Solitalea lacus: one gene and its partners. The protein of the gene in region 1 interacts with the protein of each later gene in a pairwise test. Links are inferred from orthologs where the notes say so. Each region holds a gene or a part of one and is shown on either strand. Other genes may lie near its edges.

Evidence for each region. Proteins that work in one complex are often made in the same cells at the same time.
Region 2: the proteins of L2B55_RS10675 (region 1) and dnaE interact in binary tests that used the Escherichia coli proteins (3 or more experiments, as listed by UniProt). The link is inferred for Solitalea lacus from one-to-one orthologs.
Region 3: the proteins of L2B55_RS10675 (region 1) and L2B55_RS18015 interact in binary tests that used the Escherichia coli proteins (3 or more experiments, as listed by UniProt). The link is inferred for Solitalea lacus from one-to-one orthologs.

The regions. Positions count from the first base shown.
Region 1 is NZ_CP091740.1:2,519,241-2,524,154, forward strand. The notes cover bases 1,208-4,081. They hold L2B55_RS10675 (methionine aminotransferase), read right to left. Parts: upstream 3,281-4,081; coding sequence 2,135-3,280; downstream 1,208-2,134. Other genes in these bases: L2B55_RS10670 (amidohydrolase), read right to left, coding at 1,320-2,108; L2B55_RS10680 (ABC transporter substrate-binding protein), read left to right, coding at 3,413-4,081. Also shown: fbp (class 1 fructose-bisphosphatase), read left to right, coding at 1-112; more of L2B55_RS10680, read left to right, coding at 4,082-4,369; L2B55_RS10685 (hypothetical protein), read left to right, coding at 4,399-4,854. UniProt on the Escherichia coli protein: Shows aminotransferase activity with methionine and histidine as substrates, and to a lesser extent also with phenylalanine.
Region 2 is NZ_CP091740.1:1,550,454-1,556,142, forward strand. Bases 1,023-5,162 are described here. They hold dnaE (DNA polymerase III subunit alpha), read left to right. Parts: upstream 1,023-1,404; coding sequence 1,405-4,962; downstream 4,963-5,162. Other genes in these bases: L2B55_RS06560 (hypothetical protein), read left to right, coding at 1,023-1,218; L2B55_RS06570 (autotransporter outer membrane beta-barrel domain-containing protein), read left to right, coding at 5,109-5,162. In the rest of the region: L2B55_RS06555 (TlpA family protein disulfide reductase), read right to left, coding at 1-575; more of L2B55_RS06560, read left to right, coding at 940-1,022; more of L2B55_RS06570, read left to right, coding at 5,163-5,689. UniProt on the Escherichia coli protein: DNA polymerase III is a complex, multichain enzyme responsible for most of the replicative synthesis in bacteria. This DNA polymerase also exhibits 3' to 5' exonuclease activity. The alpha chain is the DNA polymerase catalytic subunit.
Region 3 is NZ_CP091740.1:4,185,832-4,190,332, reverse strand. The notes cover bases 1,023-3,974. They hold L2B55_RS18015 (cytochrome c oxidase subunit I), read left to right. Parts: upstream 1,023-1,516; coding sequence 1,517-3,433; downstream 3,434-3,974. Other genes in these bases: L2B55_RS18010 (COX15/CtaA family protein), read left to right, coding at 3,492-3,974; L2B55_RS18020 (cytochrome c oxidase subunit II), read left to right, coding at 1,023-1,493. Also shown: L2B55_RS18025 (quinol:cytochrome C oxidoreductase), read left to right, coding at 1-259; more of L2B55_RS18020, read left to right, coding at 276-1,022; more of L2B55_RS18010, read left to right, coding at 3,975-4,501. UniProt on the Escherichia coli protein: Cytochrome bo(3) ubiquinol oxidase is the terminal enzyme in the aerobic respiratory chain of E.coli that predominates when cells are grown at high aeration.

The DNA of each region.
Region 1 (4,914 bases):
TCAACGTACGCCAATTTTTATCGGTTCAGAAGAAATGGTTAAAAAGGCAGAAGAATTTATGCGCGAGTATTCACCTGAATTAGAAGAAACACTGCAGATTGCAGAAGCATAATTTTTAACTTAAGCAAAGTAGATTCAATACTAAAGAGTTCGTCTTTATAAAGGCGGACTCTTTTTTTGTTTCATTTCTAACACACAGAATCTTTCAAACTTCTTAAAACTTTTGATTATCAATTTCACAGTACTTGTTCAGTTATAAAACCCATTAAAAAATCATAAATAATTGATAATTAGAAGATAATATTATTTTTCAATCAAAAATCATATTAAAAGTACATGCATTCCCTCGCATAGTCCATTGATTCAAAAGGTAATTAAGATGAAATTTGCATCAATACAAACAACTGATAATAAGACCATTAATAAATTTTCTTCATAGATACAACTGCGACACTCGTTGTCGTAGTTGTTTTTTAAAGTAAGAAACACAAAATATTAGCCATTGGCATAATTTAACCGAAAAACCAAGAAGGGCAATTTTACAATTGCCCTTTGTTCGTCTAAATAAATTACATTCTCATTTGTTTTCTTCCCATAAAAACCTAATCATTAAATCACAACTATTTGATAATGAATGTATAAAATTATAACTACACCAAAAATCGTGTGAAAAGTACATGCATTCCCTAGCATAGTCCATTGATTCAAAAGGCAATTAAGGGGAAATTTGCATCAGTACAAAAAGTTGATAATTAGACAATTAATCAAATTTTCTTCATAGTAACAACTGCGGCACTCGTTGTCGTAGTTGTTTTTTAAGTAAGAAAAACAAAATATTAGCCATAAGGCATAATTTAACCGAAAGACCAAGATCAAGGGCAATTATACAATTGCCCTTCGTTCGTATAAATAAGTTACATTCTCATTTGTTTTCTTACTATAAAAACCTTACCACTAAATATAAATACCTGATAATTAACATATAACGATTAGAATCACGGCGAAAATCGTATGAAAAGTACATGAATTCCCTTGCATAGTCCATTTGTTTGGGTGGTAAGAATGAGGATATTTGTCTTAATCCCAGTAGGGGATTTTAAAAGGAATAAAATAACCTTCTTTTCTTCATAGTTACAACTGCGGCACTTGTTGTCGTAGTTGTTCTCAAAGCTAAATACTTAATCCTTCTTTCAAAAAGAGGATTAATTTATTATACTGAAACACAAAACATTAGCCTTGTAAAAGGCATAATTTAATCAAAACCAAGAGCCTGGGCAATTGTAAAATTGCCCTTTTTCGTTTTTATCACTGGATAGTGCTTACACTCTCTTTATATTAAAATCGTCCTGATCTTTTAAAAAGGGAAATGCTCTACGCACAAATTCCAAGGTCTCACCAGATAGCTCTAAAGTAAACATATCTTCATCATGTTCTTTATGATATAACACAACGCCATCAGGAGCAATAATCATACTATTTCCGCTATGGTAAATTTCATTTCCATCATTACCAACCCGATTCACACCTACAACATAACTCTGATTTTCAATAGCTCTGGCTGGCAAAAGAGTTTTCCAATGCAGGGAGCGACGCTCAGGCCAGTTGGCCACAATCAGATATAAATCATACGGATTATCTTTTTTATTTCGAGCCCAAACAGGAAAACGCAGATCATAACAAATCATCGGGCATATATTCCAGCCCTTAAGATCAACCAATAGCTTTTTATCTCCAGCTGCATAGGTATCATCCTCTTTACCTAAACCAAAAAGATGCCGTTTATCATATGTTTCAAAACTGCCATCCGGACGCATCCAAACCAAACGATTGTAGAACTTATTCTGCTCTTCAACAATTATGCTTCCTGTTATTACGGCGTTCATATGGCCAGCCATTTCAGCTAACCATCTTACGGTTTTACCTTTGGCTTGTTCTGCCAACATTGATGCATTCATGGTAAAACCGGTACTGAACATTTCCGGTAAAATTATTAGGTCTGTTTTTTCTTTTAATGCAAGCATTTTTTGCCCCAACATTGATAAATTGGCATCAATGTTCTCCCAATACAATGCAGTTTGTATGATAGTTATGGTTATATTAGATTTCATGTTTATGTTATGATCATCAAAGAACCTTAAATTTTCATCAATCTTTCTACCGCTTTATTCAGTGTCTCCTCAGTTTTAGCAAAACAAAAACGGATTACTTTATGATCAGCTGAACTTGTATAAAAAACAGAAGTAGGAATAGTTGCTACACCAAACTCTTTTGTTATACGAACAGCAAAATCATAATCACCTTCATCTGAAATTTTGTTGTAATGAGCCGTCTGAAAATAAGAACCTGCCACTGGTAGCAAATCAAACTTGGTATTTTTCATTAAACCAGCAAAATAATCTCGCTTTTGCTGATACATCTCTTTTATACTTAAGTAATTATCAGGGATAGCCATAAAATCGGCGAGGGCATATTGAATAGGGGTAACGCAAGTATAAATTGCGAACTGTTGCAACTTACGAATTTCAGCCATTAAATAATCCGGACCTAATAAGTACCCCATACGCCAACCTGTAGTATGAAATGTTTTTCCAAATGATGAAACAATCAAACTACGTTCTGCCAGTTCGGGATATTTTGCAACACTATGATGAGTTTTACCGTCGAAAATAATATGCTCATACACTTCATCGCTCAAAATCAAAATATCGGTACCTTTCACAATCTTAATGAGTTCATCAATATCACTCTTACTCAAAACTGTTCCTGTAGGATTATGTGGAGTATTGAGCATAATCATTCGTGTTTTATGCGAAATCAACTTTTTTACTTTCTCCCAGTCAATTTTATAATCAGGAGGAGCTAGTTCGATAGGCCGTGGAATACCACCATGTACGCGGATGTTTGGCGAATAACAATCGTAAGCAGGCTCAAAAATGATTACTTCGTCACCATCTCTAATAAAGGCCTCAATTACAGAAAATATAGCTTGAGTACCTCCGGCAGTAATGGTCACTTCTGTATCTGCACAGTAATTTTTCCCTGTTAAGCTATAGGTCATTTCAGCTATGCGCTCGCGGAGAGGCAATATTCCTGCAGGTGGGGCATATTGGTTCATGCCCTTTTTCATATAGTCATTCACCAAACTGATTAATTGGGGCGAAGTAGGAAAGTCAGGAAACCCTTGAGCTAAATTAACTGCCTTATACTCAATTGCCAATCCCGTCATAACAGGAAAAATTGAAGCACCAACCTGAGGTAGTTTAGAATTAATTGCAATCATATTTTAGTAGCGTACAGAATTTTTGATTTCAAAATTTATCTTTACATCAACATATGCCAATGTTTAACGTAATGATTTTTATTAAAAGATTTTTAAAAACGTTGCCTAAACTATAAAAAACAAATTAAACAGATGAAAAAAGGATTTCTTTTACTTTACTGTGTTATTTTTTTATTCGGATGTACTTCAAATTCAAGCAAATCAAAATTGCGCAAAATTGCTTTTGTTGATGCCTTTGAAGATGCCACTTTAGCTCAAGCCAAGCAAGGCTTTTATGATGCATTGAAAAAAGGAGGATTTGAAGACAAAAAAAATATTGAAATTATTTATAGTAATGCACAAAATAATATCCCAACGCTTATACAATCTATAAATTATGCCGTTAGTGAAAAGGTTGAACTAATTGCGACTAATGCAACTTTGCCAACCATTACTGCAGCACAACGAGAGCGATCCATTCCAATTTTTATGATGGTTTCTTCAAGCCCTAAAATGGCTGGTTTAACTGATCAGGCTGGCAATCCGCCTGCAAATTTATATGGAGTATATGAAACTACGAATTACATAGACACGTCAGTTGCACTCATAAAAATCCTAAAACCATCTGTTAAACGCCTGGCCGCAATTTACAATCAATCAGAACCGCAATCTGTGGATGCCTACAATAGTATTGTTAAACAATCAAAAGCTTCGGGAATGGAATTGGTAGTTTTGCCTGTAAATAGCTCTGCTGAAACCCAATTGGTTGTTGAATCATTATTGTCTAAGAAGGTGGATGCCTTTTTTGCCTTACCCGACAATACTGTGTTTGCTTCCTTTGAAACCATTGTAAAAAGTTGTGACAAAGCCAATGTTCCAGTATTTACTAGTGAAGCCGGCTTGGTTAAACGTGGTGCTGTTGCAGCCTTTGGAGCAGATTTGTATCAATGGGGGTATCAATCGGGTGAGCAAGCCGTTGCTTATTTAAAAGATCCTAAAACAAGTAATCTCAAACCTGAAGTGGTGAAAGTTCGTAAGCGTGTATATAACCCAACTGTTGCTTCCAAATTCGGAATTAAAGTGGGTGAAGGGTTTGAGGAGGTAAAGTAAACTTTAATACAAGGACAATTAAACGAAATATGAAAAAGTTGAACCTACACTATTTACTATTTAGCATTTCATTTATAATCTTTAACTCTTGTACTACAGATAAGATTAAGGAAAAAATAAATAAAACAGGAGACGTTGCAGGGCAGGCTTTGGGAGAGTTTAGTAGTGGTGTAAAAACAGGTGTAGAAAAAGCTGTTGAACCTAAAATTGAAATAAATGCTAGGTTAAAAAAGGTTGGTATTGATTTTGGCAAAATGACTGTTTCCGGTGATTCATCTAATATTGACAATATTTTAACTGCCTATTTAATATTTAATGAAAATTATAAAGGGACTATAACTGCAAAAGCATTTGATAAAAACAACCTTGAAATGGGTAGAGTTAAAATAAACATTAAAGGTATTAAAGATGAAGCAAAGTATGTTGATTTTCATTTTGATAAAAGAACAGACATTGCAAATGATAGTAGATTAACATTGGAATAAACTAAATATCAACGGTATTTGTTCTGTTAAGCATTTCTTCCTCTTCATAAAACCTTTAAA
Region 2 (5,689 bases), 970 kb from region 1 along the record:
CCAGCAAAGTAATAATTAGTTGATATTTTTAAATAGTTAAAAAAAGTGGTATCTATTTGAAATTGATTAAATAGTTTTTCTTCCTCAGCAAAGGTGCTTAAACGTCTGCGATTGATTTTTTCTTCCACATCAACAGCAGCGCTATCAGTCAAGTATTGATAGCCTTCATACATTATGGGAGATACGTACCTTCCTTTAGGCAAGAAGTTCTCTGTTAAAAAATGTTGTCCGGTGGCGTTACTGCCTTCGAATTGCCAAGGATTGGTTTTATTAGCGGTATCCAAACTTATTTTTATTGAGTTGCCTTTTTGTACATACAAGAAGGCTTTTTTGTCCAATACCTTTATTGTTATCGGGCCGGTTTCATCTTCTTTAAGTGGAATTGATAAGGTTCCCGAATTTGAGATTTTTGCATGTCTTTCGTTGCCCGCAAAATAATTATGATTAATAGGTATGCTTATAGTTACATCATCGTTTTTAGCATTTCTGACATTCAATTCAATTGTTGCGATTTGCGCATGTGCTACTGTATACGCACAGGTAAACAATATAAAACTCAGTAGGAGTTGTCTCATAAAAAATATTAGGTTATAAATAAATGTATCCTGTAAATTGTAAGTATCAGAAAATAAAGATGTTTGGTATTTATTGAAGCGCTAATTTTTTCCTCTATCTATAAGAAATTTTCGTTATTTATTCATACGATTGAGATTAGATGTTAAAAAATGTTTTCCTTTTGAAATTGATGTGGAATGAATATAATTAACCACAGGTTAAATGCAAAATTATTTAAGTAATAATTAATAATAATTAGTTAAAATACAGATTTATGACTTCAACTCTTTGTCCGGCCTAAGAAACAATTACTCGCACAGGTTTGTTGGTAATGAAAGTCAGTCCTTATCCCTGAAATCTGGATAAACACTAAAAACGAGGATTATGGAAGCGATTCAAAAATTAGAACTGATGGATAAAATCCTTCGGGAAATGGAGGATTTGAAAAATAGTGAGGCGGCCGTGGTTCAAAAAATTGCGAAGATGGATATCGATAATATGACTTTGAGCGACAAAGAGCTTGACGACAAGTTAATCGATGTGCATACAGAAGCCGCAAACTTGGTTGATCATATAACGGAAGTTCAAATCGAGTTCGAAATGAAACGAAACAGGTTTGAAATTGAATATCATCCTACAACTCCTAAGTCGGAAGGCAAATAAGAAGGAACGGATAACATATGGGCGAGCGGTTGATGCCCGCTAACTGAAACAGGTTTTCAACAACCTCTTAACAATTCCGGCTTTTCATTACCTTTGAAATTCCTTTATTTTAGATATTGTTAATTTTCAATAGGTTGATAGTCTAGGTTTTAGGCTTTTAATTATTGATCAAGGACTCTCAAAGAAATGCCTGAATTCAGTCACCTGCACGTACATACTCAGTTTTCCCTGCTCGATGGAGCTGCGGATATCTCCAAGCTTTTTAAAAAGGCGGCCAATGACGGCATGCGCGCTCTTGCCATTACCGACCATGGTAACATGTTCGGCGTGTTCAAGTTCGTTGCCGAAGCCGGTAAGCATGATAACAAGGTAAAACCGATTGTTGGTTGTGAGTTCTATGTAGTGGCCGATCGTCATGAAAAGAAGTTTTCCAAAGAGAAAAAAGATAAGCGCTATCACCAGTTGTTCCTTGCCAAAAACGCCAATGGCTATAAGAATCTTACCAAGCTTTGTTCGTATGGATACATGGAGGGGTTATACAGTAAGTGGCCTCGTATTGATAAGGAATTGATTTTAAAATATCATGAAGACCTTATTGCTACTACCTGTTGTATTGGGGCTTCGGTTCCGCAGGCCATTTTAAATGAGGGCGAAGAAGCAGCAGAAAAGGAATTTAAATGGTGGTTGGATATTTTCGGTGAAGATTATTATATCGAACTGCAGCGCCATAATCTGCCCGAACAAGTAAAAGTGAACGAAGTGCTTCTTCGCTTTGCTAAAAAATACAATGTAAAGGTGATTGCATCCAATGATTCGCACTATGTGGATCAGGCAGATGCCAATGCCCATGATATTTTGCTGTGTATTAACACCGGTGATATTCAGTCGACTCCAATTGCAACGGATGAGGAAGGTGGTAAAGGTTATCGTTTTGGTTTCCCTAACGACCAGTTCTTCTTCAAAACTCAGGCAGAGATGAATGCCTTGTTTCATGACATTCCGGAAGCAATTGATAATACCAATGAGATTGTCGATAAGGTTGACCTGCTGAAACTAAAGCAAGACATTTTGCTTCCGAACTTCCCAATTCCACCGGGCTTTGTCGATCAGATGCAATATCTGGAGCATATTACCTGGGAAGGAGCAAGGGCACGGTATGGAGATGACCTGACACCGGATAAGGAAGAACGTATCAATTTTGAGCTGCATACCATTCGTACAATGGGATTTGCCGGTTACTTCCTTATCGTATCCGATTTCATTAAGGCCGGACGCGATATGGGCGTATTCATTGGTCCGGGCCGTGGTTCAGCTGCGGGTTCAGCCGTGGCTTATTGTATCGGTATCACCAATATTGACCCGATTAAATACAATCTCCTGTTTGAGCGTTTCCTGAATCCCGATCGTAAGTCAATGCCCGATATTGATACGGACTTCGACGACGAGGGCCGTCAGCGCGTGATTGATTATGTGGTTGATAAATATGGCAAGACACAGGTAGCACAAATCATTACCTACGGCTCCATGGCCGCCAAGATGAGTATCAAAGACGTGGCTCGTGCCTTGGATTTACCTTTGCCCGATTCGAATGCCATGGCCAAACTCGTACCTGATAAGCCTGGTATTTCTTTGGATAGGGTGATGAACGCCCCTATCGATGGGGATAAATCACTGAAAGATAAAGAGGGACTTGGTCCTGAAGATATAGAGAACGTGAAGCAGCTTCGCGAAATTCGTGAAGGATCTGATCTTCGTTCTAAAGTAATTAAGGAAGCCCTGATTTTGGAGGGTTCTATCCGCGGAACAGGTATCCACGCAGCGGGTATCATCATTGCCCCAGAAGATTTAACGAATATCGTTCCCGTAGCAGTAGCCAAAGATTCTGATCTGTTGGTTACGCAGTACGAGGGAAAGGTAATTGAAGATGCCGGCGTAATCAAGATGGACTTTTTGGGTTTGAAGACCCTTACCATTATCCGTGATGCGTTGCGTATGATCAAGGAAAATCATGGAGTAGAATTCGATATTGATTATATCCCGTTGGATGATCAGAAGACCTTTGAGCTTTACCAACGTGGCGAAACCAATGGTACGTTCCAGTTTGAGAGTCCGGGTATGCAGAAATACCTGAAAGATCTGGTGCCCGATAAGTTCGAAGACTTGATTGCCATGAACGCCCTGTATCGTCCGGGACCGATCGAGTACATTCCCGACTTTATTGAGCGTAAACATGGACGTAAAGCGGTAGAATATGACTTGGCCGACATGGAGGAATACCTCTTCGATACCTATGGGATTACCGTTTATCAGGAGCAGGTGATGTTGCTTTCGCAGAAACTTGCCAACTTTACCAAAGGTGATGCCGACGTGCTGCGTAAAGCGATGGGTAAAAAAGACCGTAAAACGTTGGATAAACTGAAACCGCAGTTTATTGATAATGCCAAAGAAAAAGGGCATGATGCCAAAGTGTTAGAAAAAGTTTGGACTGACTGGGAGGCCTTTGCATCTTACGCGTTCAATAAATCGCACTCCACCTGCTATGCATTCGTTGCCTATCAAACTGCTTACTTAAAAGCGCATTATCCGGCTGAATATATGGCTTCGGTATTAACTCATACCAAAGGACAGATTGATAAGATCACTTTCTTCATGGAAGAGTGTAAACGTATCGGTGTGCCAGTTTTGGGTCCTGATGTGAATGAAAGTGCGCTTCACTTTACTGCAACTAAGAAAGGGCAGATTCGTTTCGGTTTGTCGGGTATTAAAGGTTTGGGTGAAGCGGCCATTGAGAGTTTGGTGACCGAACGTAAAGAGAATGGTCCTTATGAATCGGTTTATGATTTTGCCAGAAGAGTGAATTTACGTGCGGTTAATAAGAAATCATGGGAGAATTTAGTGTATTCAGGAGCTTTCGATTGCTATGGAGAGTACCATCGTGCACAATACTTTGGTGTAAACATTTCGGATCGATTAAATGGTATTGAACGCCTGGTGAAATACGGAAACGATTTCGTTGCCAACCAAAACAGCGCTCAGAACTCATTGTTTGGAGGGACGGCGGATGCCCATGTGCCGGAACCACCACTTCCGGATTCGGAAGAGTGGAGTTTGTTGCAGAAGTTGAGTTTCGAGAAAGAGGTTGTTGGAATGTACATTTCCGGCCATCCTTTGGATGATTATAAGCTGGAAATTGAGAATTTCTGTAATTCTCAGATAATTGATTTAGCAACTCCAAAACCAGGAACATTGGTAGTGGCAGGTATTATTACTTCGGCTGAAGAGCGTTTAACCAAACATGGAAAACCATTTGGCGGATTCACTTTCGAAGATTATTCGGGTAGTCATCGGATGATTATGTTTTCAGAGGATTATCTAAAAAATAAACACTTCTTCCAGTCGGGACTATTGGTATTTGTTCGAGGCTCGTTTAAACCTCGTTTCGGTCAGGCTGATAATTTAGAGTTCAAGGTGGAAAGCATACAATTACTGTCGGAAATACGGGAGAAAATGGCAAAGAATGTTACTCTATCGTTTCCACTGCATGAACTTACGTTAGAATTTATTGATAATCTGGAAGCATTATGTAAAGCTAATCCGGGTAATTGTAAACTAAAGTTGAATGTGATTGATGCACTTGAACGGATTGTGTTAGATCTTCCTTCAAAATCGATAAAAGTAGATCCAAATAACAATTTCATGAGTGAGATTGGAAAGTTTAAGAATGTAAACTTTAGTTTGAATTAGTCTTTTGAATTTTAAAAATAATGGCCTCAGTATTAAAATATTGAGGCTTTTTTGATGTTTACATCTTTTTTGTTACTAAATCTTTACTTTGAATTAATTACTTAAATGAATATTTGATAATTAATTATTAAATAACGTAATCAAAAATGAAACATCTATTTGCTATTGTTGTCCTAGTTGCAACATCTATTGCGGCTAATGCACAAATTAATAAAGGGAATCAATCGATTGGGCTTAGTTTTAGTTCTAGGAATAGTAATTACACTGTAAGTGGAGTTAATGTATACACGAGTGATCAAAGTAATTTTTCAGTTAACATTGACTATGCTTATTTTATAAAAGATAAGGTTTCATTGGGACTATTTGCAGGTTTTGGTAAGAATGATGCTAGGTACGATAATTCAAGTAATGGCACCGATCAAAATAGTAAGAATTATACCGCAGGTGTCTTTGGTAAGCAATACTTTATGTTCGGAAATAAATTTGGTGCATTTGGGGCCGCAAACTTATCAACAACGATTGCTAAAAGTCATAATTACGATGCTAATGCATCACTGCTCCTAAGTAATTATAAATATTTTAATGTTGGTCTTGGTTTGCAAGGTGGTATAGCATTCTTTCCATTTAAACGATTAAGCTGTGAGGCCGGAATTGGGGCTGTAAATATAGGATATTCAAAAAATAAATCTTTTAATTCAAATGATGAGTTAGATTCTGACAGTTCAGT
Region 3 (4,501 bases), 1.7 Mb from region 1 along the record:
TAACAAACGTAATTTCAAAGTAATGAAAATTGCAGCTATTATCATTTTGCTTGGTCACTGGTTAGATTATTACATTATGGTGATGCCAGGAACTTTAGGAGTTCACCGTGGTTTCAGCTACTACGAGTTCGGTACTTTAATTGGATTTGCAGGCCTGTTCGTATTCTTTATGTTAAGAGGATTGAGCAAAGCGCCAATGGCTCCTAAAAATCACCCATATTTAGAAGAGAGTACTCACCACCATATTCCAAATATCTAATCGTTATAAATTGACTATGTCGATACTTAAAAAAATATCATTTTTTGCTTCTGCAGCCGTTGCTACATTGTATACCAATGTGGCAATGGCCCAGGCTGCAACTGCTGATGCAGGTGCCGAGGCTGCAAAAGCTGCTGCACGTACCGAAATGTGGTTAACCGTAGCACTTTACATACTAATATTTATTGCTGCCGGTTTCATTTTGAGCGTTGTTGGTAAAGCCTTAAAAGTTTATGAATTAACAGCTTCCGCTACCGGAAAGAAAAAAGGAATTAACTGGAACTCTATACATGCCACTTTATTCCTTGTTATCGGTTTCTTAGGTTTATACGGTGCATTTTGGGAGATAGTTCATCATGGTAAAATGCTTTTGCCTGAACCAGCTTCTGCCCATGGCGTTAAAACCGATAATTTATTACACGTAACATTCTATATTACTTTTACGGTATTTTTATTAACACACATTGTATTGTTTACTTATGTGTATTTATACAGAGCCCGTAAAAACAGAACTGCTTACTACTATCCTCACAACGACAACTTAGAGAAAGTTTGGACCTTGGTTCCGGCTATCGTACTGAGTATTTTGGTGTTCTTTGGATGGAAAACGTGGACTGGCATTATGTATCCTTCGAATTTGAAAGACGCCATTAAAGTTGAAGCAGTAGCAGAGCAATTTAAATGGACTGTTCGTTATGCAGGTAAAGATAATGAGTTAGGTCCTCGTAACTACCGTTTAATTGGCGGAGATAACGTGTTGGGTGTTAAGTTTGATGACCAAAAATCTCATGATGACTTTTTCCCTCAAGAAATTGTATTGCCAGTAAATAAAACAGTTCAATTCCAATTTGGAGCTAAGGATGTGATTCACTCTGCATATATGCCTCACTTCCGTGTTCAAATGAACTGTGTACCAGGTATGAATACTTACTTTACTTTTACTCCAACCATCACTACCAATGAGATGCGTTCGAAAGTAAATGACCCTAATTTTGATTACTTGTTGTACTGTAACAAAATTTGTGGAGCGTCACACTTCAATATGAAGTTTGTGATTAAAGTAGTAAGTGATAAAGAATACAGAGCATGGTTAAAAACTCAAACACCTTTCTGGGTGAAAAAGAATGAGAAACCAGCTCCAGCTGCACCAGCAGAAACACCTGCAGCTCCTGCTGATTCATCAAAAACTGATACAGCAGCTGCAAGCAAAACATTGGCAATTAATATTAAGTAATTAGAGCGAATAATAATATAATCATGGCTTCTCAAGTTATTTCTCCTGAGGCAGTTCATCATCACGATGTTCATGGCCACGATGCTCACGGGCATCACCATGAAACATTTTGGTCTAAATATGTTTTTAGTATGGACCATAAGATGATTGCCAAACAATTCCTTATCACCGGTATCATTATGGGTGTTATTGGAATGATATTTTCAATCATCTTCCGTATTCAATTGGCATGGCCAGATAAAGAATTTCCATTATTTGAAGTTATTTTAGGTAAATGGGGTGAAGGTGGTCGCCTAAATCCATCATTTTACCTGTCGTTGGTAACCATTCACGGTACCATCATGGTATTCTTTGTATTAACGGCCGGCTTAAGCGGTACTTTCTCTAACCTGCTAATTCCTTATCAGGTAGGTGCCCGTGATATGGCCTCTCCGTTTATGAACATGCTTTCATACTGGTTCTTCTTCATGGCCAGTGTTGTTATGGTGTCATCGTTCTTCGTAGAAACCGGTCCTGCAGGTCCAGGATGGACGATTTATCCTCCATTATCGGCATTACCGAAAGCTATGCCTGGTTCAGGTACAGGTATGACTTTGTGGTTAATCTCAATGGCAATGTTCGTTGCTTCATCATTGATGGGTGGGATTAACTATATCAGTACCATATTGAATATGCGTACTAAAGGTATGTCAATGACTCGCATGCCGTTAACTATTTGGGCATTCTTGTTAACTGCAGTATTAGGTTTATTATCTTTCCCTGTATTATTCGCTGCTGTTATTTTGTTGATTTTTGACCGTAGCTTTGGTACCAGTTTCTACCTTTCAGATATTTATATCGGTGGTGAGGCGTTGCCAAATACCGGAGGTAGCCCAATTTTGTTCCAGCACTTGTTCTGGTTCTTGGGTCACCCTGAGGTTTATATCATCATCATGCCTGCATTGGGTCTTACTTCTGAAATTATTGCAACTAATGCGCGTAAACCAATTTTCGGTTACCGTGCAATGATTGGTTCATTATTAGGTATCTCGTTCCTTTCATTTATCGTATGGGGTCACCACATGTTCGTAACGGGTATGAATCCTTTCTTAGGATCGGTGTTCATGTTCACTACCTTGATCATTGCGGTACCATCTGCAGTAAAGACTTTTAACTACCTGGCAACCTTGTGGAAAGGTAACATCCGTTTCACTCCAGCTATGTTGTTCGCTATTGGTTTGGTATCATTCTTTATCTCTGGTGGTGTTACCGGTTTGTGGTTAGGTAACCCTTCAATGGATATCAACTTACATGATACTTATTTCGTAGTTGCCCACTTCCATATTGTAATGGGTTGTTCTGCGATCTTTGGTATGCTTGCAGGTGTTTACCACTGGTATCCTAAATTGTTTGGTAAGATGATGGATGCCAAATTAGGTTATTTACACTTCTGGTTAACCTTTATTTCGGCTTACCTGGTATTCTTCCCAATGCACTTTATGGGCTTAGATGGCGTTCCTCGTCGTTATTATACCTTTACTGAGTTTGAAATGTTTACTAAGTGGTTATCATTGAACAAATTCATTACAATTGCAGCTATCTTAGGTGCTATTGCTCAAGTATTGTTCTTATACAACTTCTTTGTAAATATTTTCAAAGGTAAACGTGCTCCTCAAAATCCTTGGGAATCAAATACGCTAGAGTGGACTACTCCTGTTGAGCACTTCCACGGCAACTGGCCAGGTGAAATTCCTGCAGTTTACCGTTGGCCATATGATTACAGTAAACCAGGTGCTGAAAAAGATTTCATCCCTCAAACTGTGTCATTATCAGAAACAATTAGCTCTAATACTCCGCATGATTTTGGTTATCATGGTGATGAATCACAATTTGTGCACGAGTTTTATCAGCCGAAAATTTTAACAGTCTCACAAGAGCAAAAAGCTTCTGAGACTAACTAATAATGAAAATTTAGGTAGTGGCCAAGTTTGAGTCGCTACCTAAACTTTTATCCAAACAATGCAGAATCGTTCCGAAAGAAAGTTCTTATCCGTTTGTTTAGTAACACTTATCCTTACTTATCTGGTTATTATTGCTGGTGGAGTGGTAAGAAGTACGGGTTCAGGTATGGGGTGTCCCGATTGGCCTAAATGTTTTGGTCATTTCGTTCCGCCAACTACAGTTGATGAATTAACCTTTTCAGAAGGTAAATTCTTTAAAAAAGGGTACATCGTAATTTGGAACGAGGCACTGTATAAAGCAAAGCAAGATTTTACAACCGGAAAAGAGTTTAATCCCAGCGATTGGGAGAAATACACTAAGCATGATTATGCAAAATTTAATGTGTATCATACCTGGACCGAGTATGTAAATCGACTTACTGGCGTTCTTTTAGGTTTGGGAGCTATTGTTACCGTTTTCTTTGCCCGTACCTTTTTAAGAGGTAATAAACGCAGCGTTTTTTGGTGGAGTCTGTTTAACCTTTTTTTAATTGGTTTTCAGGGTTGGCTGGGTGCAAAAGTGGTTGAAAGTAACCTTAAAACATACATGGTTACTATACATATGTTTGTTGCAATGGTGATTTTGGCTTTATACATATTTATCTATGAGGAAGCCAGAGCTCGCAAATTTGCCTCTGATGATTTCATTGGAGTAAACCTCAAGCGTGTGAAGTGGTTAATCGGGGTGCTTCTAGCATTAACAATAGTTCAAATGTTAATAGGAACTCAGGTTCGTGAGACTATTGATGAGATTGCAGCTGTGTTAAACTATGCTGGAAGAGAGCAATGGGTAAACCGTGTAGGTTTTTTGTTTTACTCACATCGGGAGTTAGCTATTCTTGTTGTGGTAATAACAGGTCTTCTGTTTTATCAAATAAGAAAGAATACTGATAATGCGGTTGCAAAGTTGATCAAATACAATCTGTTTTTAGTTTTTGCACAGATTTTAACGGGTGTTGTTTTGGCTTGGATGGCTTTACCGCCAGCTTTTCAAACAATGCATCTTGTTTTTGGTTCTTTGATGTTTGG